DNA from 3 places in the Streptomyces sp. NPDC006743 genome. Region 1 is predicted to be linked to each of the others. Evidence: riboswitches for the same ligand, from Rfam matches in the RefSeq annotation. Region 1 holds a riboswitch; each other region holds the start of a gene.

Region 1 (7,197 bases):
GTGCGTTACGTTCGAAGGGTGAACACGACCTCCGCCCGCACCGCCGAGACGGCCCCCGCCGGCCGCATCGTCCTGCTCACCACCAGCCACCGGGTCGCCCCCGGCCTGCTGTCCTGGCCCGCCTGGCAGGCGCTGCGCACGGCCGACCGGGTGCTGTGCGCGGACGGGACGCATCCGCAACTGCCGTACCTGCGCGAGGCGGGCGTCACCGTGACCGAGGCGTCCCCGACCGCGGAGGACCTGGTCGGTGCCTGCGCCGGCGGCCGCACGGTCGTGGTCGTGGCCACGGGCGAGGGCGAACCGGCCCTCACCGACGGCCTCGCCCGGCTCGCCGGCTCCGGCCGCCTCGCCATGCCGGAGCTGGAGCTGCTCCCCGCCTCCTACGACCTGCCCGGCGCCCGCCTGCTCGACCTGGTGCAGGTGATGGACCGCATCCGCGCCGAATGTCCCTGGTCGTCCCGGCAGACCCACCAGGGCCTGGCGAAGTACGGCATCGAGGAGGCCTACGAGCTGGTCGAGGCGATCGAGGACGGTGACCGGCACGAGCTGCGCGAGGAACTGGGGGACGTGCTGCTCCAGGTCGTCTTCCACTCCCGTATCGCCGAGGAGGACCCCGAGGAGCCCTTCTCGGTCGACGACGTCGCGGGCGGCATCGTCGCCAAGCTGATCCACCGCCACCCGCACGTCTTCGGTGAGGAGAGCGCCGAGACCCCCGAGGACGTCAAGGAGCACTGGCTGCGCACCAAGGCGGAGGAGAAGCGGCGCGCCTCCGTCACGGACGGCGTCCCCGTCCACCAGCCCGGCCTCGCCCTCGCGGCGAAACTCGCCTCGCGGGCACGCACGGCGGGCCTCCAGGTGCCCCTGCCCCGGGGCGAGGGCATCGGCTACGAACTCCTGGCCCTGGCCGCCCGCGCCGAGACCGATGGGGTCGACCCGGAGGCGGCACTGCGGGCGGCGGCCCGCGCGTACAGGGACGCGATCAGGAAGACGGAGGGCGCCTGAGAGCGCCGGGAGAAGGGGGGCGCGGACCCGAGGCGTCCGCCCGCCCCGCCCGGCCGCCCTCCGCCCAGGCGGCTACTGTCGCCCCATGCACGACCAGCCGGACACCCCCTCCTCCGTCCCCGCCCCGCCCCCGCTGTTCACCTGGGAATTCGCCAGCGACCCCTACCCGGCGTACGCCTGGCTGCGCGAGCACGCCCCCGTGCACCGCACCCGGCTGCCCAGCGGTGTGGAGGCCTGGCTGGTCACCCGGTACGCCGACGCCCGGCAGGCCCTCGCCGACTCCCGGCTGTCCAAGAACCCGGCCCACCACGACGAGCCCGCGCACGCCCGGGGCAGGACCGGCATCCCCGGCGAGCGCAAGGCCGACCTGATGACGCATCTGCTGAACATCGACCCGCCGGACCACACCCGGCTGCGCCGGCTGGTCAGCAAGGCGTTCACGCCCCGCCGGGTCGCCGAGTTCGCGCCGCGCGTGCAGGAACTGGCCGACGGCCTCATCGCCTCCTTCGCCGCGCGCGGCACCGCCGACCTCATCCACGAGTTCGCCTTCCCGCTGCCCATCTACGCCATCTGCGACCTGCTCGGCGTCCCCCGCGAGGACCAGGACGACTTCCGGGACTGGGCGGGCATGATGATCCGGCACGGCAAGGGCCCCCGGGGCGGTGTGGCCCGTTCGGTGAAGAAGATGCGCGGCTACCTGGCCGAGCTGATCCACCGCAAGCGCGAGGCGCTGCCCGCCGAACCCACCCCGGGCGAGGACCTCATCTCCGGTCTCATCCGCGCCTCCGACCACGGCGAGCACCTCACCGAGAACGAGGCCGCCGCGATGGCCTTCATCCTCCTGTTCGCCGGTTTCGAGACGACCGTCAACCTCATCGGCAACGGCATGTACGCCCTGCTCACCCACCCCGGCGAGCGGGAACGGCTGCAGCGTTCCCTCGCCGGCGGCGACCGGGGACTGCTGGAGACCGGGGTGGAGGAACTGCTGCGTTTCGACGGGCCGGTGGAGCTGGCGACCTGGCGGTTCGCCACCCGGCCGCTCACCCTGGGCGGGCAGGACATCGCCGCCGGCGACCCGGTCCTGGTCGTCCTCGCCGCAGCCGACCGCGACCCGGAGCGGTTCGCCCACCCCGACACCCTCGACCTCGGCCGCCGCGACAACCAGCACCTGGGGTACGGGCACGGCATCCACTACTGCCTGGGCGCCCCCCTCGCGCGCCTGGAGGGACAGACCGCGCTGGCCACCCTCCTCACCAGGCTGCCCGACCTGCGGCTCGACGCCGACCCGGCGGACCTGCGCTGGCGCGGCGGCCTCATCATGCGCGGGCTGCGGACCCTGCCCGTGCGCTTCGGGGCCGTACACCCCGGCACTGACGGCCACGAAGGTGACACGCGCTCAACTATGTGATCGTCACGTGATCTGTGCGGCATTAACTTGTGACAAGTGATCGTCACCGGCTACTTTCACCCATCAGTGTGACGCCGGGGCCTTCCAGCCTCCCGCCACGCCGGTCACTGTTGTCGTGCGAAAGGTCTCCGCATGCTCTCCGGGAACGGTCGTCACCGTCGCCCCCGTCAGGCTCCGGCCCTCATCGTCGCCGCCGGAGTGACCGGATCGGCCATCGCCATCCCCCTGGTCGCCGCCTCCGGCGCGAGCGCGGCCGACGGCACCACCTGGGACAAGGTGGCACAGTGCGAGACCGGCGGCTCCTGGAGCGCCGACAACGGCAACGGCTACTACGGCGGCCTGCTGCTGACCCAGGACGACTGGGAGAAGTACGGCGGCCTGTCCTACGCGGCCAGCGCCGACCAGGCCAGCCGCTCCCAGCAGATAGCCGTGGCCGAGAAGATCCTCGCCGACCGCGGTCCCGGCGCCTGGCACACCTGCGGGCTGCTCTCCGGGCTCACCAGGAGTTCCGGCGCGGCGGACGTCGACACGGGCGTGGGCGGCGACTCGTCGTCCTCGAAGTCCGGCTCGGACGGGACCACTGCGGGCTCCTCCGGCTCGACCGGGTCCTCGGGCACCTCTGGCTCCTCCGGTTCCTCCGGATCGTCCGGTTCAGCCGACGGCGCCGACGACTCCGAGGGGCGCGGCGGGGCGGACGGTTCGGGGCCGTCCGGCGTGAACGACCCGGGTCTGCCTGACGGCACGCAGAGCGGTACGGGCGACTCGTCCGGTTCGTCCGGCTCTTCGGCGCAGACCCCCAAGGGAGTCGGCTCCGCCCACGGGAGCGGCGCACCGGGCGACTCCGCCACGAAGCCCTCCACTTCGCCCTCTTCGCCCACCAAGACGGGCAACCCGCCCAAGTCCGGCACCTCCCACGGCCCGGACGCGTCCGACACCACCCCGTGGCCGGACGGCTCCGGCGGCGGGGACGAGTCCGGCTCCCCGGACAACTACGGGCAGAGCGTCGGCTCTTCGGCCCTCGTCGACACCGGTGCGCTCGGAGGCGGCCGCCACCGCGGCGGCAGTGCCGACGAAGGGGCCGCCGAGGGCCGTACGGGCGCGACGGGCGGCCGGCACGCCTCGCGCGAGGGCGGCGCCGCCCACGCCTCGTCCGCCGCCTCCTACACCGTCCGCACCGGCGACTCCCTCACGTCCATCGCCGACTCCCTTGACCTCCACGGCGGATGGCACGCGCTCTACGACGCGAACAAGGGCTCCATCGGCGCCGACCCCGACCACATCGTCGCCGGTCAGAGCCTGGATGTCCCCGCTGAAAACGCCCGAAAGTAGGCGGAGTTCACGTCACGCTTCGCGTCGAATGTCCCATTCGGTGAAAGTGTGGGATGAGTCTCAGAAGCCCTGATCGTCTTTGAAATCCGGCCGATCACCTGTCTACGGTCATGACCGCTCGCCACCGCGAGCCCCGGCTGCCGCAACGCCGAATCCTGCCAGCGGCCGTACGGGAACAGTCGTCGCTTCGAGCGCCGAAGGCAGGAGCGGGGGACCCAAGGTAAGTTGCCGCGCCGGTCGGACGACCGGAGCGGCTGGGGGTGAAGCCGTGCCTCCCCAAGGGCACGGCCGGGCAACTCAACCGGCCCGAACCCGACAGCTCACCTCGCAGGCGTCGGTGAGGGGATCCTTCCATGCTGTTTTCCGGCAAGGGCAAGCATCGTCGTCCGTCCAAGGCCACCCGCGCCATCGCACTCGCCGGTGTCGCCGGTGTCGCCGTCGCCGGCCCGCTGATGGCGGCCGGCAACGCCTCCGCCGCCACCACCTCCGAGTGGGACGCGGTCGCCCAGTGCGAGTCCGGTGGCAACTGGTCCATCAACACCGGCAACGGCTTCTACGGCGGCCTGCAGTTCACCAACTCCACCTGGGCCGCGTACGGCGGCACCGCCTACGCCTCGCGCGCCGACCTGGCGAGCAAGTCGCAGCAGATAGCCGTCGCCGAGAAGGTGCTCGCGGGCCAGGGCAAGGGTGCCTGGCCGGTCTGCGGCAAGGGCCTGTCCGGCGCCTCCTCCAGCGGCGGCAGCAGCTCCTCGTCGTCCTCCTCCTCCTCCTCTTCTTCCTCCTCCTCGTCGTCCTCGTCGAGCAGCAGCTCCAGCAGCTCCAAGAGCAGCACCTCGACCCGTTCGACCGAGCAGCGGGCGGCCGACCGCTCCGCGACGCGTCCGGCCCCGAAGAAGACCGTCACCACCCCGACCGGCAAGAAGGTCAAGAAGGGTGACGGCGAGTACAAGGTGACCGCCGGCGACACCCTCAGCTCCATCGCCACCGAGCACGGCGTGCGCGGCGGCTGGGAGAAGCTGTTCCAGCTGAACAAGGACATCGTCGACGACGCCGACCTCATCTACCCGGGCCAGCAGCTCCACCTGAAGTGACAGCGAGCCGCTAGCCGTACCCCAGGCCCTCCCCAGGCGCGGCCTCCACGATGGAGGCCGCGTGGGGCCGCCCCCGTCCCCACGGGCTCCCCGCCCCGGTGCGTGTTCCCCCGTACGCACCGGGGCGGGGCTTTTTCACTTCCCGTTCGCGTCCCCGCCCCTCCGCCCTTTGTTCCGTGCTGGAACAATGTGTACCGTCACCCTGTCCACGGGACGGTCGGTCGGTCGGTCGGCGGCCCGGGACGGTTAGGCTCTAGTCGCAAGGCACAGCCGCAAGGCAGACCGCCCCGCACTTTCAGCGTCACATCCACGAAGGAGATGCTCGTGCCGTCCATCGACGTCGTCGTAGCCCGGGAAATCCTGGACTCCCGAGGCAACCCCACGGTCGAGGTCGAGGTCGGCCTCGACGACGGCAGCACGGGTCGTGCCGCCGTTCCGTCCGGCGCCTCCACCGGCGCCTTCGAGGCCATCGAGCTGCGCGACGGCGACCCGAACCGCTACCAGGGCAAGGGCGTCGAGAAGGCCGTCCTGGCCGTCATCGAGCAGATCGGCCCGGAGCTGGTCGGCTACGACGCCACCGAGCAGCGCCTGATCGACCAGGCCATGTTCGACCTGGACGCCACCGACAACAAGGGCTCGCTCGGCGCCAACGCCATCCTCGGCGTCTCCCTCGCCGTCGCCCACGCCGCCTCCGAGGCCAGCGACCTCCCGCTCTTCCGCTACCTGGGCGGCCCGAACGCGCACCTGCTGCCGGTGCCGATGATGAACATCCTGAACGGCGGCTCGCACGCCGACTCCAACGTGGACATCCAGGAGTTCATGATCGCCCCGATCGGCGCGGAGTCCTTCTCCGAGGCCCTGCGCTGGGGCACCGAGGTCTACCACACCCTCAAGAAGGTCCTGAAGGGCAAGGGTCTGGCCACCGGCCTCGGCGACGAGGGCGGCTTCGCCCCGAACCTCGGCTCCAACCGCGAGGCCCTCGACCTCATCCTCGAGGCCATCAAGGAAGCCGGTTACACCCCGGGCGAGCAGATCGCCCTGGCCCTCGACGTCGCCGCCTCCGAGTTCTACAAGGACGGCGCGTACCTCTTCGAGGGCAAGGAGCGCTCCGCCGCCGAGATGACGGAGTACTACGAGGAGCTGGTCGCGGCCTACCCGCTGGTCTCCATCGAGGACCCGCTGTTCGAGGACGACTGGGCCGGCTGGAAGATCATCACCGACAAGCTCGGCGAGAAGGTCCAGCTCGTCGGTGACGACCTGTTCGTCACCAACCCCGAGCGCCTGGCCCGCGGCATCGAGGAGGGCGCCGCCAACGCCCTGCTGGTGAAGGTGAACCAGATCGGTTCGCTCACCGAGACCCTGGACGCCGTCGAGCTGGCCCAGCGCAGCGGCTTCAAGTGCATGATGTCGCACCGCTCCGGCGAGACCGAGGACGTCACCATCGCCGACCTCGCCGTCGCCACCAACTGCGGTCAGATCAAGACCGGCGCCCCGGCCCGCTCCGAGCGCGTCGCCAAGTACAACCAGCTGCTGCGCATCGAGGAGATCCTCGACGACGCCGCGGTCTACGCCGGCCGCAGCGCCTTCCCTCGCTTCAAGGGCTGAGCAGCGGCTCAAGGGCTGAACAGCCGCTTCGAGGGCTGAACCGCACCACGGCCGAGCCGGGCCGCGAAGAGTGAGGCTCAGCCAGTCGCCCGTACGTCCCCGTACCCGGTCCCGTACCGTGTCCGGGGACGTACGCGCGTGTGCGGCGCGTACGAGACGACCGACGGGAGGCGGGACGATGGCCGTGAAGGACCGGGACCGGTTCTCCACCGCGACCAGGCTCAGGCTGCTCGGCGAGCAGACCGCGGCCCGTGTCTACCGCTCCCAGACCCGGCGCCAGGCCCGCCGCTCCCGGCTCACCGGGCGCGCCGCGCTGCTCGCGCTCGTCGTGTGCTCGATGGTGGTCGCCCTCGCCTACCCGATGCGGCAGTACGTCGCCCAGCGCGCCGACATCGCCGACCTCGAGCGGCAGAAGGCGCAGGCGCAGCAGCGGGTCGAGCAGTTGCGCGACCTGAAGGCGCGCTGGCAGGACGACGCCTACGCCCAGCAGCAGATCCGGCGCAGGCTGCACTACGTGCTGCCCGGCGAGACCGGTTACACCGTGGTCGACCCGGGGCCGGTCAAGCAGTCCCGCGCCGAGCAGGGGACGGCCCGCCGCCCCTGGTACACCAACGTCTGGTACGGCGTCGACAAGTCCGACGCCGCCCGCCAGTGAACCGACAGAGAGACATCCCGACAGGCATGGAAACGCCCCCGCCGCCCACCCCGCGCACCGCACCGACCGACGCGGACGTCGAGGCTTTCAAGCAGCAGCTCGGCCGC
Region 2 (7,197 bases), on a different contig from region 1:
AGCGGCTGTGGCCCCAGTGGGGACTGGACATCGACGGACAGCGGGTGCTCGACCTGGCCGAGCTGTTCGGCAACGCCCGCCCCGTCGTCCTGGAGATCGGGTTCGGCATGGGCGAGGCCACCGCGCAGATGGCCGCCGCCGACCCGGACACCAACATCCTCGCCGTCGACGTGCACACCCCCGGCCAGGGCAATCTGCTGAGCCTCGCCGACCGGAGCGGACTCACCAACGTCCGGGTCGCCAACGGCGACGCGATCATCCTGCTGCGCGAGATGCTCACCCCCGACTCCCTGGACGGACTGCGCGTCTACTTCCCCGACCCGTGGCCCAAGAAGCGGCACCACAAGCGGCGGCTGATCCAGCCGGAATTCCTGACTCTGGCCGCCGCCCGGCTCAGGCCCGGCGCGATCGTGCACTGCGCGACCGACTGGGAGCCGTACGCCGAACAGATGCTTCAGGTGCTGAGCGCGCACCCCGCCTTCGCGAACACGCGGCCCGACGGCGGTTACGCGCCCCGCCCCGCCTTCCGCCCGCTGACCCGCTTCGAGGGCCAGGGCCTGGACAAGGGCCACGTCGTGAACGACCTGCTCTTCCGGCGCGTACCGCACGGGGACGCCCACGGCACCGGCCCCCGCACCGGACACCCCGGCCGGCACCCCGGCCTGGACTGACGCACCGCCACACCCCCTCGCCCGGACCGACGCACGACCCCACACCCTGTCCCGGCGGACGCACCACCACGCCCCCCGGTCCCGGCGGACGAGGCACCGTCGCGATCGTCACCTCCCCTCGTTAGGGTCAATGACGTGGCCACCTGTCCCCCGTACCCGACGTATCCGAGCGGTCCGCCGCCCATAGCCGACGGCCGGCCGCGGCACGCGCACTGGTGGCACGGGCGAGGGGTGCGCTACGGCGCTCTCGCCGCGCTGCTCGCGCTGTCCGGGCTCGTCATCCTCGCCCTGGTCCGCCGGCAGACCGGCACCGAAGGGTTCCTGGTCGGTCTCGGCCTGGCCGTGCTGCCGGTCCCGCTGCTGACGGCCGCCTTCCGCTGGCTGGACCGGGTCGATCCCGGCCCCTGGCGGAACATGATCTTCGCCTTCGCCTGGGGCGCCTGCGCGGCGGCGCTGATCGCGATCGTCGCGAACAGCTTCGCGACCAAGTGGATCGCGACCGCGACCGCCGACCCGGCCGGCGCGGACACCCTGGGCGCGACGGTGATAGCGCCGGTCGTGGAGGAGTCCGCGAAGGCCGCCGCCGTCCTGCTGATCTTCCTCTTCCGCAGACGCGACTTCACCGGCATCGTCGACGGCGTGGTCATCGCCGGGACCACGGCCACCGGCTTCGCCTTCACCGAGAACATCCTCTACCTCGGCACCGCCTTCGGCACCGACCAGATGACCGGCGGCCAGGGCATCGCCTCCGTCACCGCGGCGACCTTCTTCGTGCGCGTGATCATGTCCCCGTTCGCGCATCCGCTGTTCACGGTCTGCACCGGCCTCGGTTTCGGGATCGCCGCCCTGGCCGGGGAGCGCCGGCGCCGCGGCCGGCTGCTGCTGCCACCGGCCGGCCTGCTGCTCGCGATGGGCATGCACGCGTTCTGGAACGGCTCGTCGACCTTCGGCCGGTACGGGTTCTTCGCGGTCTACGGCGGTTTCATGGTGCCCGCCTTCGGACTGCTCACCTGGCTGGTCGTCTGGACCCGGCAGCGCGAGCTGCGCGCCATCCGCGAGGAGCTGCCCGCGTACGCCGCCGCCGGCTGGCTGACGGCCGCCGAGCCGTTCGCCCTGGGGTCCATGCGAGCACGCCGGCTGGCCCGTGAGTACGCCGGCCGGCACCTGGGCAAGGCCGCGGCGCGGACGGTGGCGCAGTACGAGGCCTACGCGACCTCGCTGGCCTTCCTGCGCCGCCGGGGGCGCCTGGGCCGGGTCCGCGCCGGCTTCGGCGAACGGGAGCGGGAGCTGCTGCACGAGATGTGGCGCAGGCGCGAGGTGGCCCAGCCCGCCCTGGACCACGCGGCACGGATGACCGCGCCGCCCGTACGGGTCGTCCCGCCGCCCTGGCCGACGTACGGCCTGTACGGGTACGGGACGTCCGGGTACGGATACGGGCAGGCCCCGCAGGGACAGCCCGTGTACGGGCAGCCGCCGTACGGGCAGCCGCCGTACGGGCAGCCCTCGCCCGGACAGCCTCCCCACGGGCCGGCGGGACCCGCGGGGCCGGTCGCGCCGTACCCCGCGGGCTCGGCGGGGTACGGCCCGCACCAGCCCTACCGGGCGCAGCCGTGAGGCCGTGACGCCGTGAGGCTCAGGCGGAGGCCTGCGTGAGCCTCGTGACCTCTTCGTCCGTCAGTTCCAGTCCGGCCACCGCCAGCAGCGCCGGGAGCTGTTCCACCGTCCGGGCCGAGGCGATCGGGGCGGCCACGGTCGGCTGGGCCGCCAGCCAGGCCAGGGCCACCGTGGCCGGCTCGGCACCGCGGGCGCGGGCGACCTCGTCGAGCGCGGCCAGGACCTTCTGGCCGCGCTCGCTCGCCAGGTGCTTGGCCGCACCCTCCGCGCGCGGGCTGTCGACCGTGGCGCCGGGCCGGTACTTGCCGGTCAGGAACCCCGAGGCCAGCGCGAAGTACGGGACGGCGGACAGACCGGCCCGCTCGGCGAGGTCCCGCAGGCCGCCCTCGTAGGTGTCCCGGGAGACGAGGTTGTAGTGCGGCTGGATCGCCACGTACCGGGCGAGTCCCTCGCGCTCGGAGAACTCCAGGGAGGCGGCCAGGCGCTCGGCGGAGATGTTGGAGGCGGCGATGTGCCGCACCTTGCCCGCCCTCACCAGTTCGTCGAGGGCGCCGATGATCTCCTCCACCGGCACGTCGGGCTGGTCGAAGTGGGTGTAGTAGAGGTCGATGTGGTCGGTGCCCAGACGCTTGAGGGAGGCGTCGGCCGCGGCCCTGATGTTGGCTGCGGACAGGCCTTGGAAGTCCGGGTGCTGGCTGACCTTGGTGGCGATGACGACGTCGGAGCGGTTGCCGCGCTCCTTGATCCACTTGCCGATGATCGTCTCGGACTCACCGCCGTGGTTGCCCTCCACCCACGCCGAGTAGGAGTCGGCGGTGTCGATGAAGTTGCCGCCGGCCGCCGTGTAGGCGTCCAGGACGGCGAAGGACTGCGCCTGGTCGGCGGTCCAGCCGAAGACGTTGCCGCCGAGGGCGAGCGGGAAGACCTCGAGGCCGGACGGGCCCAGCTTGCGTAGAGAAGTCATGCTTCTCATCAACGACCAGTGCGGAGTGCCCCATTCCGCGCCCCGCCGGTGACCGGCGCAAAGGTTGCGCAAACCACCCGGTCGGCAGGCGGACCGCACAGACCTGAAGGGGCGGGGCCCGGGCCGCCGGCGGGGCCGGACCATGGGCGGGCAGCGACCCGTCGGCGGGCCGGGCCGAGGGCGGGAACCGGTCTGTCGACGACCAGCGACCCGTCGGCGGGACCCGGCCTCTCAGCGGGCGTGGCCCGTCGGCAGGACCCGGGCCGTCAGTGGGGTCCGGGCCCGTGCCCTCGCGGGCGGCGGCGTGCCGGTGGGCGGCGGTCCGTCAGGGGGTGAGGCCCTTGGACTGGAGCCACGCCATCGGGTCGATGCCGGCGGCCTGGCCGTCCGGGTGGACCTCCAGGTGCAGGTGCGGCCCCGTGACGTTGCCGGTGGCGCCCACCCGGCCGATGACCTCGCCCGTGCTCACCTTCTGGCCGGCCGCGACGCTGATCGACGACTGGTGGCAGAACCACAGTTCGGTGCCGTCGTCCAGGGTGAGGATCGTGCGGTAGCCGTAGGCGCCGGCCCAGCCCGCCTCGGTGACGGTACCGCTGTGGACGGCCTTGATCAGGGTGCCGGTGGGCGCGGCGAAGTCGAGTCCGGTGTGGTGCCCGGAGGACCACATGGAGCCGGCCTGCCCGAAGGTGGAGGTGAGGGTGTACGAGGAGGTCGGCAGCGTGTACTGCTTGGCCAGCGCGGCCAGCCGGGCCGCCTCGGCCTCCTTCCGGGCCTGCTCCTCCGCCTTCTTCTTCGCGGCGGCGGCCTTGGCCTCGGCCTCCTTCTTCGCCTGGGCCGCGGCCTCCTCGGCCTGCCGGACGGCCTTGCGGACCGCGGCCGCCTCCGTGGCCGCCCTGGCCCCCGCCTCGGCCTGGGCCTGCTGCTGCTCGGCCTGGGCCATGATCCGGTTGCGCAGCGCCTCGCCCGCGTCCGGGGCGGTGTGCGCGGTCGTTGCGGCACTCCGGGCCGGAGTCTCGGCGACGTCGCTGAGCGCGGTCGCGGAACCCTCCTGGCCGTCGTGGCCGGATGCCTCGAAGAGACCACCCACGGCGGGCAGGCCCTGCAGGGCGGGAACATCGGGCAGGGAGATCGAGACCGGCGGCTTGCCGGTGTTGGCGCTGGCCATGCCGCCCGCCCCGACGGCCGCCATGACGCCCACGCCGAGCACGGTGGAACTGCGGGCGAGCCCGCCGCCGCGCTGCTTGGCCACACGGTGCCGGCCGCGGACGGGACGCAGGGAGTCCTCGGTGGGGTTCCACTCCTCCCAGGGGCCCTCGTCGGGGTGCCGGTCACCGTAGGCGAAGGACTCGGTGCGCCGGCTCGGCACCGACGGGGCTTCAGAGGCAGGCGGGTTGGACGCCACGCGGGCGTGCTCCTTTCCTTCCGTCTCGCCTACCGGGTTAGCTGACGGGTTCGGAGCGGGAAGGTCTCCTACGCGCGTCAACCAGCCGCGTACGCACGGCGGATGACGCCCGATTCACCCCAAGTTGGTGGTTCCCCGGTTCCCTCGCGGGATTCGGCGCGCGCGCACGGAGCCGCCTTCGGTGACGGCTGGGACGACCGCGCTGCGTTATCGAACGTTAATAGACCTGGGGCCCCGATTCCAAGCCGGTCGTCTTGATCCTTAAACCTTTTTGGCCAGAACATAAGCCTCACGAGGGATGAAAGCGGGGTGAGTTGACTGGACTTCAGGCCACATCACGGCGCCATCGGGCCGCGTCCGGCCCGGACGGTTCGGTGATGGTGTGTCAGTTGTTATGCGGACGGGGACGGCCCGCTCACGTCGGGTCACCGCGATCAATGAGCGGCCGGAGCACCGGAACGAACGGACCCGAACGGATACGAACGGAAAACGACTCAGGGCCGGAATCCTTGATCGGATTCCGGCCCTGGGCCTTCAGTAGCGGGGACAGGATTTGAACCTGCGACCTCTGGGTTATGAGCCCAGCGAGCTACCGAGCTGCTCCACCCCGCGTCGTTGAAACCAGTGTACGTCATCCCCGGGGTGGAATGCACACCCGTCACAGCAGGTGGCGATTGGGCGCCTTGGCCCGACCCTCGAACTCCGGCAGGACGACGACGTCCGCGCCCGCGGCCGCCAGCACCCCGGACCCGTCGGCCGCCTCGACGAACGTGTCCGGCTCCCGCCAGGCCGTGACCACTCGCCGCACTCCCGCGTCCAGAATCAGCCGGGCGCACGGACGCGGCCGGGAGGCGCGTCGGGCGCACGGTTCCAGACTGCTGTACACCGTGGCGTCCGGCAGCCGCGGATCGGCCGGATCGATCTTCGCGAGCGCGGCCTCCTCGGCGTGCACCACCGGATCGCCGGCCTCCCGCGAGTGGCCGCGGGCCAGCTCGGTGCCGTCGGCGGCGACCACCACCGCGCCCACGCTGAACGCCGTCCGCGACGGCCGGCACTGGCCGGCCAGCTCGCACGCGATCCGCAGCCAGTGCCGGTCGGCGGGAACGGGGGCGGCTCCCGTGCCGGGGGCCGTGGGCTCGTAGCGCATGAGGACGACGTCGCCGAGGGCCCGCGTCTCCACCAGCCGCAGCCGTCCCCTCTGGTACGCGCCCGGCCCGAACAGCCTTGGGGCGCCGGGGTCCCCGACGAGCAGCGGCGCGAGCACGAGGTGCAGTTCGTCGGCGAGGTGCCGCTGGAGCAGCTGGGTGTGCACGGTGCCGCCGCCCTCGACCATGAGCCGGCGCACCCCGCGCACGTCGTGCAGGTGCTCCAGCACCGCGTGCCAGTCGAGTTCGGCGCCGAGCGCCACCACGGAGACGGCCTCGGCACCGGCACCTGCCGCGGCATCCGCACCGGCGTCGTCGGTGCCGGCGTCGCCTGCCGGCCCGGTGCCGATGCCCGCGCTGCGCAGGCGCTCGGCGCCCTCGTCCGTCGTGTAGACGGCCTTCTCCCCGCCGGTGTGCCAGAAGCGGGCCCGCGGGTCCAGCTCCCCGGAGGCGGTGACCGTGACTTTCAGCGGATGCTCGGGCCGGCCCGCCGCGACCCGGGCGGCGCGCCGCTCGGGCGAGTTGACCAGCAGGCGGGGGTTGTCGGCGCGCACCGTCCCGGCCCCGACGAGGATCGCGTCCACGCTCGCCCGTACGTCGTCGACCCGGTCGAAGTCGGCGGGGCCGGACAGCAGGAGACGGCTCGGACCGGTGTCGTCCAGGAAGCCGTCCAGGGAGACGGCGGCGGACAGCAGGACGTGGGGGAGGGGCATCGGCGCACTCTCTCTCGGCGATGGGCGGGCTGCTCGCAGGCGTGGGGGCGCCTCGGGTTTTCTACCAGTCCGTCCGGGCGGCCCGGCGCGCTGGGCCGTGCGCCGGCGCGGGGAGAGGGCGTGCCGGCGCGGGGAGGGGGTGCGTCACGCGCCGGGGGTCACCCCGTCCAGTGTCCCGAGGTGAACGTCACCGCGAGGACGGTCGTCAGCGGCGCCACCACGCCGACGTAGGCCTCCTTCACCCAGCGGTGCCGCAGGCTCCAGTGCGCCAGGCCCGTCCACAGCGGCCACCAGATCAGGGTGGCCCGCGGCACGGAGAGGTACCAGTAGGAGGTGCCCAGCGCCCACAGGTTGAGCGCGATGAACACGGCCTCCGGCCAGCGGCGGCGCACCAGCAGGACGCCCAGCAGCAGCACCCCGGCGGCCATGGCGGCCAGTTCCAGCTGGAACTCGACGGCGTACCCGGTGCTCTGGAGGTGGCCGAAGGCGTTGCGCCAGGTGTGGCGGAACGCTTCGGCGGGGCTGTGGAAGTCGCGGTACCAGCCGCGTTCCTCGGCGTGCTTCCAGGCCATCCAGTCGCCGGTCCGTACCCGCAGGTAGACGGTGTACGCGGCGGCGGGCACCGCCGGCAGCAGGCACCAGCCGAGCGGGCGCAGCCGGCGGGGCAGCGAGCGGCGGGAGGGGTCTC
Region 3 (7,197 bases), on a different contig from region 1:
GGGGGCGAGGGAGGCGTTCAGCCGGACCCGGGGCGAGGTGTTGACGATCCCGAAGGCGTTCGGCCCGACGATCCGCATGCCGTACGTGCGTGCCTGGCGCACCAGGGCGCGCTGGCGCTCGCGCCCCTCCGGGCCGCTCTCCGCGTACCCGGCGGAGACCACGACGAGTCCCTGCACGCCGTGCTCGCCGCACTCGGTGACCACATCGGGCACCTGTTCGGCCGGTACGGCGACCACGGCGAGGTCGACCGGCCCGTCGATCTCCCGCACCGAGCGGCGGGCGGGCACCCCGTCGATCTCCTCGCACTCCTGGCCGAAGGCGCGGTTGACGGCGTACAGCCGGCCGGTGAAACCGGCCTCGCGCAGATGGCCGAGGAGGGTGCGGCCCACGCCCCCGGGCGCGCGGCCCGTTCCGATGACGGCGACCGAGCCGGGTACCAGCAGCCGCCGCACCGAGCGCGCCTCCGCGCGCTGCTCGCGCGCGTGCTGCACGGCCAGCGAGCGGCCGGTCGGCTCGATGTCGAACTCCAGGCGTACGACGCCGTCCTCGAAGCTGCGCTTCTGGGTGTACCCGGCGTCGGTGAACACCTTGATCATCTTGTTGTTGGCGGGCAGCACCTCCGCGGCGAAACGGCGGATGCCGCGCTCGCGGGCGACCGCCGCGATGTGCTCCAGGAGGGCGGAGGCGACGCCGCGGCCCTGGTGGGCGTCCTGCACCAGGAAGGCGACCTCGGCCTCGTCGGCGGGCGCGGAGGCGGCGGACGCGGAGGCGGACGAGACGGCGGGGGCGGACACGGCGGCGGGCGCTCCGGCGGCGCCGAGGCGGTCGTAGCGTACGGTGGCGATGAACTCGCCGCCGATGGTGGCCGCGAGTCCCACCCGGTCCACGAAGTCGTGGTGCGTGAAGCGGTGGACGTCCTTCGCGGACAGGCGCGGGTAGGGCGCGAAGAAGCGGTAGTACTTGGACTCGTCCGACACCTGTTCGTAGAAGCTGACCAGCCGGTCGGCGTCCTCGGCGGTGATGGGGCGGATCCGCGCGGTGCCGCCGTCGCGCAGCACCACGTCCGCCTCCCAGTGGGCGGGATACTCGTGCCGGTCCGACGAGGTGCGCATGGGCCCCAGAGTACGGCTCGCGTCCGACAGCGGCGCGAGGCAGTCTGTGGAGCACCACGCGCGAGGACGCGCCCGGGCGGGCACCTGCCGGACCGAGGCCGCGGTCCGGCACCGCCGGGACACCGGTTGCGGTGCCGTCCGGGACGTGCTTCACGTATGGGAAACTGGTCTAGACAACCTGAAACACTGAAGGGCAGCATCACATGGCTGAGCGCCGCGTCAACGTCGGCTGGGCCGAGGGCCTCCACGCCCGCCCCGCTTCCATCTTCGTCCGGGCCGCCACGGCCGCAGGGGTCCCCGTGACGATCGCCAAGGCCGACGGCAACCCCGTCAACGCGGCCTCCATGCTGGCCGTCCTCGGCCTCGGCGCGCAGGGCGGCGAGGAGATCGTCCTCGCCTCCGACGCCGAGGGTGCGGACGCCGCCCTGGACCGGCTGGCCAAGCTGGTCGCCGAGGGTCTCGAGGAGCTTCCCGAGACCGTCTGACCGCTCACCGCGCACCGCGTGCCGGGCGTGGCCACGGCTCCGCCCGGCCGCCGCTCACCGGCCGCGGTGCCGCACGGCGCAGCGCACACGAAAGCCGCGTCGCCCTTTTCTTTCCGGGCGGCGCGGCTTTCGCGTGTTCCCGCGTTCCGGAAGAGTTCGCGCGCACAAAATCGCGATCGTGGCGCCCGGCGGAACGCGATCGGGCGCATACCGAGAACGCGACCGGACGCACGCCGGAAAAACGCGCGAATTCATGGTGCGCGAATAGCGGTCCGGTGCTTCTTCGGGTCGATTTCCTCTTTGTATACGGCAGCCTTGTTAATGCCGGACGCCCGAAGTGTTGACGGGACGTTTCGGGGCCCTCACACGCTGCGCGGCGGTGACCCGCTCCGTGTGCAGGGCGGTGAGCGCCCGGGCGCGCTCGGCGTCGCCGCGCGCCACGGCGTCCACGATCGCCCCGTGCTCGTCCCAGGCCTCGACCGGGTCGGCCGGGTCCGGCACCCCGTACATCCAGGCGATCTTGTACCGGAGCTGGGTCAGGACGGCGGTCAGCGCGGGACTGCCGCAGGCCTGCGCCAGGGTCTCGTGGAACCAGGCCGCCAGGGACCGCAGTTCCTCGCCGCCGCTGTCCGCCCGCTCCCGCCCCAGCCTGACCAGGCCGCGCAGCACCTTCAGATGGGCCTCGGTGCGCCGCTGGGCGGCCCGCGCCGCGCCCAGCGGCTCCAGCAGGAGGCGCATCTCCAGCAGGTCGGCGGCCTCCTGCCCGGTGGGCTCGGCGACACACGCGCCGGCGTGCCGGCGGGTCACGACGAAACCCTCGGCCTCCAGGGTGCGCAGGGCCTCGCGCACGGGCACGCGCGAGACGCCGTAGCGCCGGGCGAGGACCTCCTCGGCGAGCCGGGCACCGCGCTCGTGGACGCCGGCGACGATGTCGTCCCGGATCGCCGTGCACACCGAGTGCGCCGGAACGCGCATGACCGACCTCCGCATTGATCCCGTGGAACTCCGCGACGAACGCGTGTTCCGGCGACTCTATGACAATGCGCGGGAATTTCCGACCGCACGACGGAATCCGGGGTTATTTTTTGGTCAACGCGGAGCCCGGGAATACCGAAAACCCCGGCCGGGCGGCCGGGGTTTTCGGTGTCGTTCAGATGTCCGCGTGATCAGCGTCCACGTGTTCGGCGGTACGGGCCCTCGGACGGGCACGCCCTCGCAGGTGCCGCCGTCAGACGTGCACGCCGTGCTTGCGCAGGTAGGCGATCGGGTCGACGTCGGAGCCGTAGTCGGGGGTGGTGCGCGCCTCGAAGTGCAGGTGCGGGCCGGTGACGTTCCCGGTGGCGCCGGACAGGCCGATCTGCTGCCCCGGCGTGACCTGCTGGCCCACCGAGACACCGATGGACGACAGGTGCCCGTACTGGGTGTACATGCCGTCGGCCATCCTGATCACGATCTGGTTGCCGTACGCCCCGCCCCAGCCGGTCTGCACGACGGTGCCGACGCCGACCGCGTGCACCGCGGTGCCGCTCGCGGCGTGGAAGTCGATGCCGGTGTGCGAGCCGGAGGACCACAGGGAGCCACCGGTCTTGTAGCCGGTGGAGACGTACGAGCCGGTGATCGGCGGCACGAAGGTGTTGAGGCGCTCGCGCTCGGCCTCGCGGGCGGCCCGCTCCTTGGCCTCGCGCGCCTTCTTCGCCTGCTCGGCGGCCCGCTTGCGCGCGGCCTCCTCGGCCTGCTTGTGCCGGGCCGCCTCCAGCTGGGCGGCCGCCTGGGCGTCGACCCGCTCGGCGACGGTGTCGCCGAGGCTGACGACCGGGGTGAGGCCGGTGTCCGCGGGGGCCGGGGTCTCGGCGGCCAGGGCCGGCGAGGCGGCGAGGGTGCCGATGACGCCGGTGGTGGTGAGGGCCGCGACACCCGCCGCGCGGGCGGTGGTGCGCTGCACCCGGCCGGGACGGCGGTGCTTCCCGGTGGCGCGCGTGAACGCCATGTGGTGGCTGGTCCTTTCCTTCCCTCTCGCCTACCGGGTTAGCTGACGGGTTCGGAGCAGGAAGGTCTCCTACGGGCCCCGCGCGCGTGCGCGGCGCCCGATTCACCCCAGGGACTGCGTGGGTCCCCGGCTCCCCTGGCTCGCGCCGTACGGGGACTCGGCGATGACTGTCCGGTGCCGCGGGTGCGGCGCACTGCCCGACGAACAGCCGGACCGACGCTAGACGGGCCCGCTTTCCGATCCCAAACGGATCCGGGTTTTTGTAGCGCAGGCCACAGGGCAGAAGCGCAGCCACTCCCCCAATCCGGACATCACAGAGCCCTGGTGACGCGTCCGTCACCAGGGCCCCACGCGCGCGTGCCGGGCCGCGCTACTCGGCGGTGACGACGGTCACCGGGCCGATGCCGAGCGCCTCGACGGGCTCCTTGATCTGCGCCGCGTCCCCGACGAGCACCGTCACCAGCCGGTCCACCGGGAAGGCGCTGACGACCGCCGCGGTGGCCTCCACCGTGCCGGTCCCGGCGAGCTGCTGATAGAGCGTCGCCTGGTAGTCGTCGGGCAGGTGCTGCTCGACCTGGTCGGCCAGCGTGCTCGCCACGGCGGCGGCCGTCTCGTACTTGAGCGGCGCCACACCGACGAGGTTCTGCACGGCGACGTCCCGTTCGGCCTCGGTGAGGCCCTCGGCGGCCAGCTTGCGCAGCACGGTGAACAGGTCGTCCAGCGCGGGCCCGGTGTTCGGCGTGTCGACCGAGCCGCTGATGGCGAGCATCGCCGCGCCGGTGCCGTCGGGCGCGGAGCGCAGCACCTGGCCGAACGACCGCACCCCGTAGGTGTAGCCCTTCTCCTCGCGCAGGACGCGGTCCAGGCGGGAGGTGAGGGTGCCGCCCAGGCAGTAGGTGCCGAGCACCTGGGCCGGCCACACCCGGTCGTGCCGGTCGGGGCCGGTCCGGCCGATGAGCAGCTGCGTCTGGACGGCGCCGGGCCGGTCCACGATCACGACGCGGCCGGTGTCGTCGGCGGTGACCGGCGGCACGGGCCGCGGCTCGGCCCGCGAACCGGTCCAGGCGCCCAGGGTCTCGCCCAGCAGCTCGTCGAGGTCGATGCCGGTGAGGTCGCCGACGACCACGGCGGTGGCCGTCGCGGGGCGCACGTGCCGGTCGTAGAAGGCGCGGACGGCGGACGCGTCGACGGCGCCGACGGTGTCCTCCGTGCCCTGGCGGGGGCGCGACATGCGCGCGGTGGCCGGGAACAGCTCCTTGGAGAGTTCCTTGGCGGCCCGGCGGGAGGGGTTGGCCAGCTCGTGCGGGATCTCGTCGAGCCGGTTGCGCACCAGCCGTTCGACCTCGGACTCGGCGAACGCCGGTGCCCGCAGGGCGTCCGACAGCAGCCCGAGCCCCTTGGCCAGCCGGGAGGCCGGGACCTCCAGGCTGAGCCGTACGCCGGGGTGGTCGGCGTGCGCGTCCAGGGTGGCGCCCGCGCGCTCCAGTTCGGCGGCGAACTCCTCGGCGGAGTACTTGTCGGTGCCCTCGGAGAAGGCCCGCGCCATGATCGTGGCGACGCCGTCCAGGCCGGCCGGCTCGGCGTCCAGGGGTGCGTCGAGGAGCACCTCCACGGCGACGACCTGCTGGCCGGGGCGGTGGCAGCGCAGCACCGTCAGGCCGTTGTCCAGCGTGCCGCGCTCGGGGGCCGGGAACGCCCACGGCCGGGCCTCGCCCGCCTGGGGACGGGGGTGGAACTCCATGGTGGCCAGTTCGCTCACTTCGCCGTCTCCTCGGTGTCGTCGCCGGCCGCGGCGTCCGCGTCCGGTGCCTGCTCCTGTGCGTCGGGGGCGGTCGGCTCGTAGACGAGGACCGCGCGGTTGTCGGGGCGCAGGCGGGCCTTGGCGACCTCCTGGACCTCCTCGGGCGTCACCTCCAGGACCCGCTGGACGGCGGTCAGGGCGAGCTGCGGGTCACCGAACAGGACGGCGTAGCGGCACAGTTCGTCGGCGCGGCCCGCGACCGTGCCGAGCCGGTCCAGCCACTCGCGCTCCAGCTGGGCCTGGGCGCGCTCCATCTCCTCGGCGGTCGGGCCCTCCTCGGCGAACCGGGCCAGTTCCTCGTCGATGGCGGCCTCGATGACCGGCACCTCGACGTCGCCGGAGGTCTTCACGTCGAGCCAGCCCAGGGAGGGCGCGCCGGCCAGCCGCAGCAGGCCGAACCCGGCGGCGACGGCCGTGCGGTCGCGGCGCACCAGCCGGTTGTACAGCCGGGAGGACTCGCCGCCGCCGAGGACGGTCAGCGCGAGGTCGGCCGCGTCGCACGCGCGCGTGCCGTCGTGCGGGAGCCGGTAGGCGGCCATCAGGGCGCGGGCCGGGACCTCCTCCTCGACGACCTCGCGCAGCTGTTCGCCGATGACCTCGGGCAGCGAGCCGTCGCGGGGCTGCGGCTTGCCGTCGTGGGCGGCGATGGAGCCGAAGTACTTCTCGATCCACGCGAGGGTCTGCCGCGGGTCGATGTCGCCGACGACCGAGAGGACGGCGTTGTTCGGCGCGTAGTACGTCCGGAAGAACGCGCGCGCGTCCTCCAGGGTGGCCGCGTCCAGGTCCGCCATGGACCCGATGGGCGTGTGGTGGTACGGGTGGCCCTCCGGGTAGGCGAGGGCGGTCAGCTTCTCGAACGCGGTGCCGTAGGGCACGTTGTCGTAGCGCTGGCGGCGCTCGTTCTTGACGACGTCGCGCTGGTTCTCCATCGACTCGTCGTCCAGCGCGGCGAGCAGCGAGCCCATGCGGTCGGCCTCCAGCCAGAGGGCCAGTTCCAGCTGGTGGGCGGGCATGGTCTCGAAGTAGTTGGTGCGTTCGAAGCTGGTGGTGCCGTTGAGGGAGCCGCCCGCGCCCTGCACCAGTTCGAAGTGGCCGTTGCCCTTGACCTGGGCGGAGCCCTGGAACATCAGGTGCTCGAAAAGGTGAGCCAGGCCGGTACGCCCCTTGACCTCGTGGCGGGAGCCGACGTCGTACCAGAGGCACACCGCCGCGACCGGGGTCAGGTGGTCCTCGGAGAGCACCACGCGCAGGCCGTTGGCCAGGCGGTGCTCGGTCGCTGTCAGGCCGCCGGAGCCTGCCTCGGCTGTGGCCGTGTGACCCATGGGCATGTACGTCCCTTCGATCGCGGTGGCGGTCCGGGAACCGCCCTGTTCCTGCCGGTCCTGCCACTGTATGCAAGCGTGCGGACCGCTGGCGAAGTTCCCGCTCGCCGTACGCCGGGAGCGGAAGCGGATCGGGGCGGACGGGTCCCGCGCGCGGGGCGCGCGGGACCCTCCGGGGCGGGGTCCGGTCCACGTTGTCAGTCCGGCGGTCCACAATGGTCGGCGTCAGATCCCGTCACACGCTTCAGCAAGGAGCCGGCAGCGATGGCCCGCCGCAGCACGAAGACCCCGCCGCCCGACGACCCCTACGAGGAGAAGATCCTCGACATCGACGTCGTCGACGAGATGCAGGGCTCCTTCCTCGAGTACGCGTACTCGGTCATCTACTCGCGCGCCCTGCCGGACGCCCGGGACGGACTGAAGCCGGTGCACCGCCGCATCGTCTACCAGATGAACGAGATGGGCCTGCGCCCCGAGCGCGGCTACGTG

What was found. Region 1 has a riboswitch for cyclic di-AMP ahead of ABZ719_RS20535 (transglycosylase family protein). Riboswitches for the same ligand answer to the same signal wherever they lie in the genome.
Region 2: it holds a riboswitch for cyclic di-AMP, as region 1 does, so the genes downstream of both, ABZ719_RS25570 (M23 family metallopeptidase) here and ABZ719_RS20535 (transglycosylase family protein) in region 1, are expected to answer to the same signal.
Region 3: it holds a riboswitch for cyclic di-AMP, as region 1 does, so the genes downstream of both, ABZ719_RS30180 (M23 family metallopeptidase) here and ABZ719_RS20535 (transglycosylase family protein) in region 1, are expected to answer to the same signal.

What each region holds. Positions count from the first base shown of each region.
Region 1 is NZ_JBEYJA010000024.1:13,804-21,000, reverse strand. It holds gene ABZ719_RS20550 (nucleoside triphosphate pyrophosphohydrolase) at 19-1,002, shown strand; gene ABZ719_RS20545 (cytochrome P450) at 1,088-2,410, shown strand; gene ABZ719_RS20540 (transglycosylase family protein) at 2,543-3,739, shown strand; cyclic di-AMP (ydaO/yuaA leader) riboswitch at 3,922-4,088, shown strand; gene ABZ719_RS20535 (transglycosylase family protein) at 4,093-4,830, shown strand; gene eno (phosphopyruvate hydratase) at 5,149-6,435, shown strand; gene ABZ719_RS20525 (septum formation initiator family protein) at 6,614-7,090, shown strand; gene ABZ719_RS20520 (DUF501 domain-containing protein) at 7,117-7,197, shown strand, end outside.
Region 2 is NZ_JBEYJA010000036.1:19,373-26,569, forward strand. It holds gene trmB (tRNA (guanosine(46)-N7)-methyltransferase TrmB) at 1-671, shown strand, start outside; gene ABZ719_RS25560 (PrsW family glutamic-type intramembrane protease) at 807-2,285, shown strand; gene ABZ719_RS25565 (aldo/keto reductase) at 2,305-3,249, opposite strand; gene ABZ719_RS25570 (M23 family metallopeptidase) at 3,575-4,651, opposite strand; cyclic di-AMP (ydaO/yuaA leader) riboswitch at 4,663-4,820, opposite strand; tRNA gene ABZ719_RS25575 (tRNA-Met) at 5,190-5,263, opposite strand; gene ABZ719_RS25580 (dihydrofolate reductase family protein) at 5,310-6,509, opposite strand; gene ABZ719_RS25585 (mannosyltransferase family protein) at 6,668-7,197, opposite strand, start outside.
Region 3 is NZ_JBEYJA010000050.1:26,735-33,931, forward strand. It holds gene ABZ719_RS30165 (GNAT family N-acetyltransferase) at 1-1,113, opposite strand, end outside; gene ABZ719_RS30170 (HPr family phosphocarrier protein) at 1,317-1,598, shown strand; gene ABZ719_RS30175 (GntR family transcriptional regulator) at 1,917-2,573, opposite strand; gene ABZ719_RS30180 (M23 family metallopeptidase) at 2,827-3,585, opposite strand; cyclic di-AMP (ydaO/yuaA leader) riboswitch at 3,598-3,758, opposite strand; gene ABZ719_RS30185 (pitrilysin family protein) at 3,956-5,344, opposite strand; gene ABZ719_RS30190 (pitrilysin family protein) at 5,341-6,714, opposite strand; gene ABZ719_RS30195 (DNA topoisomerase IV subunit A) at 6,973-7,197, shown strand, end outside.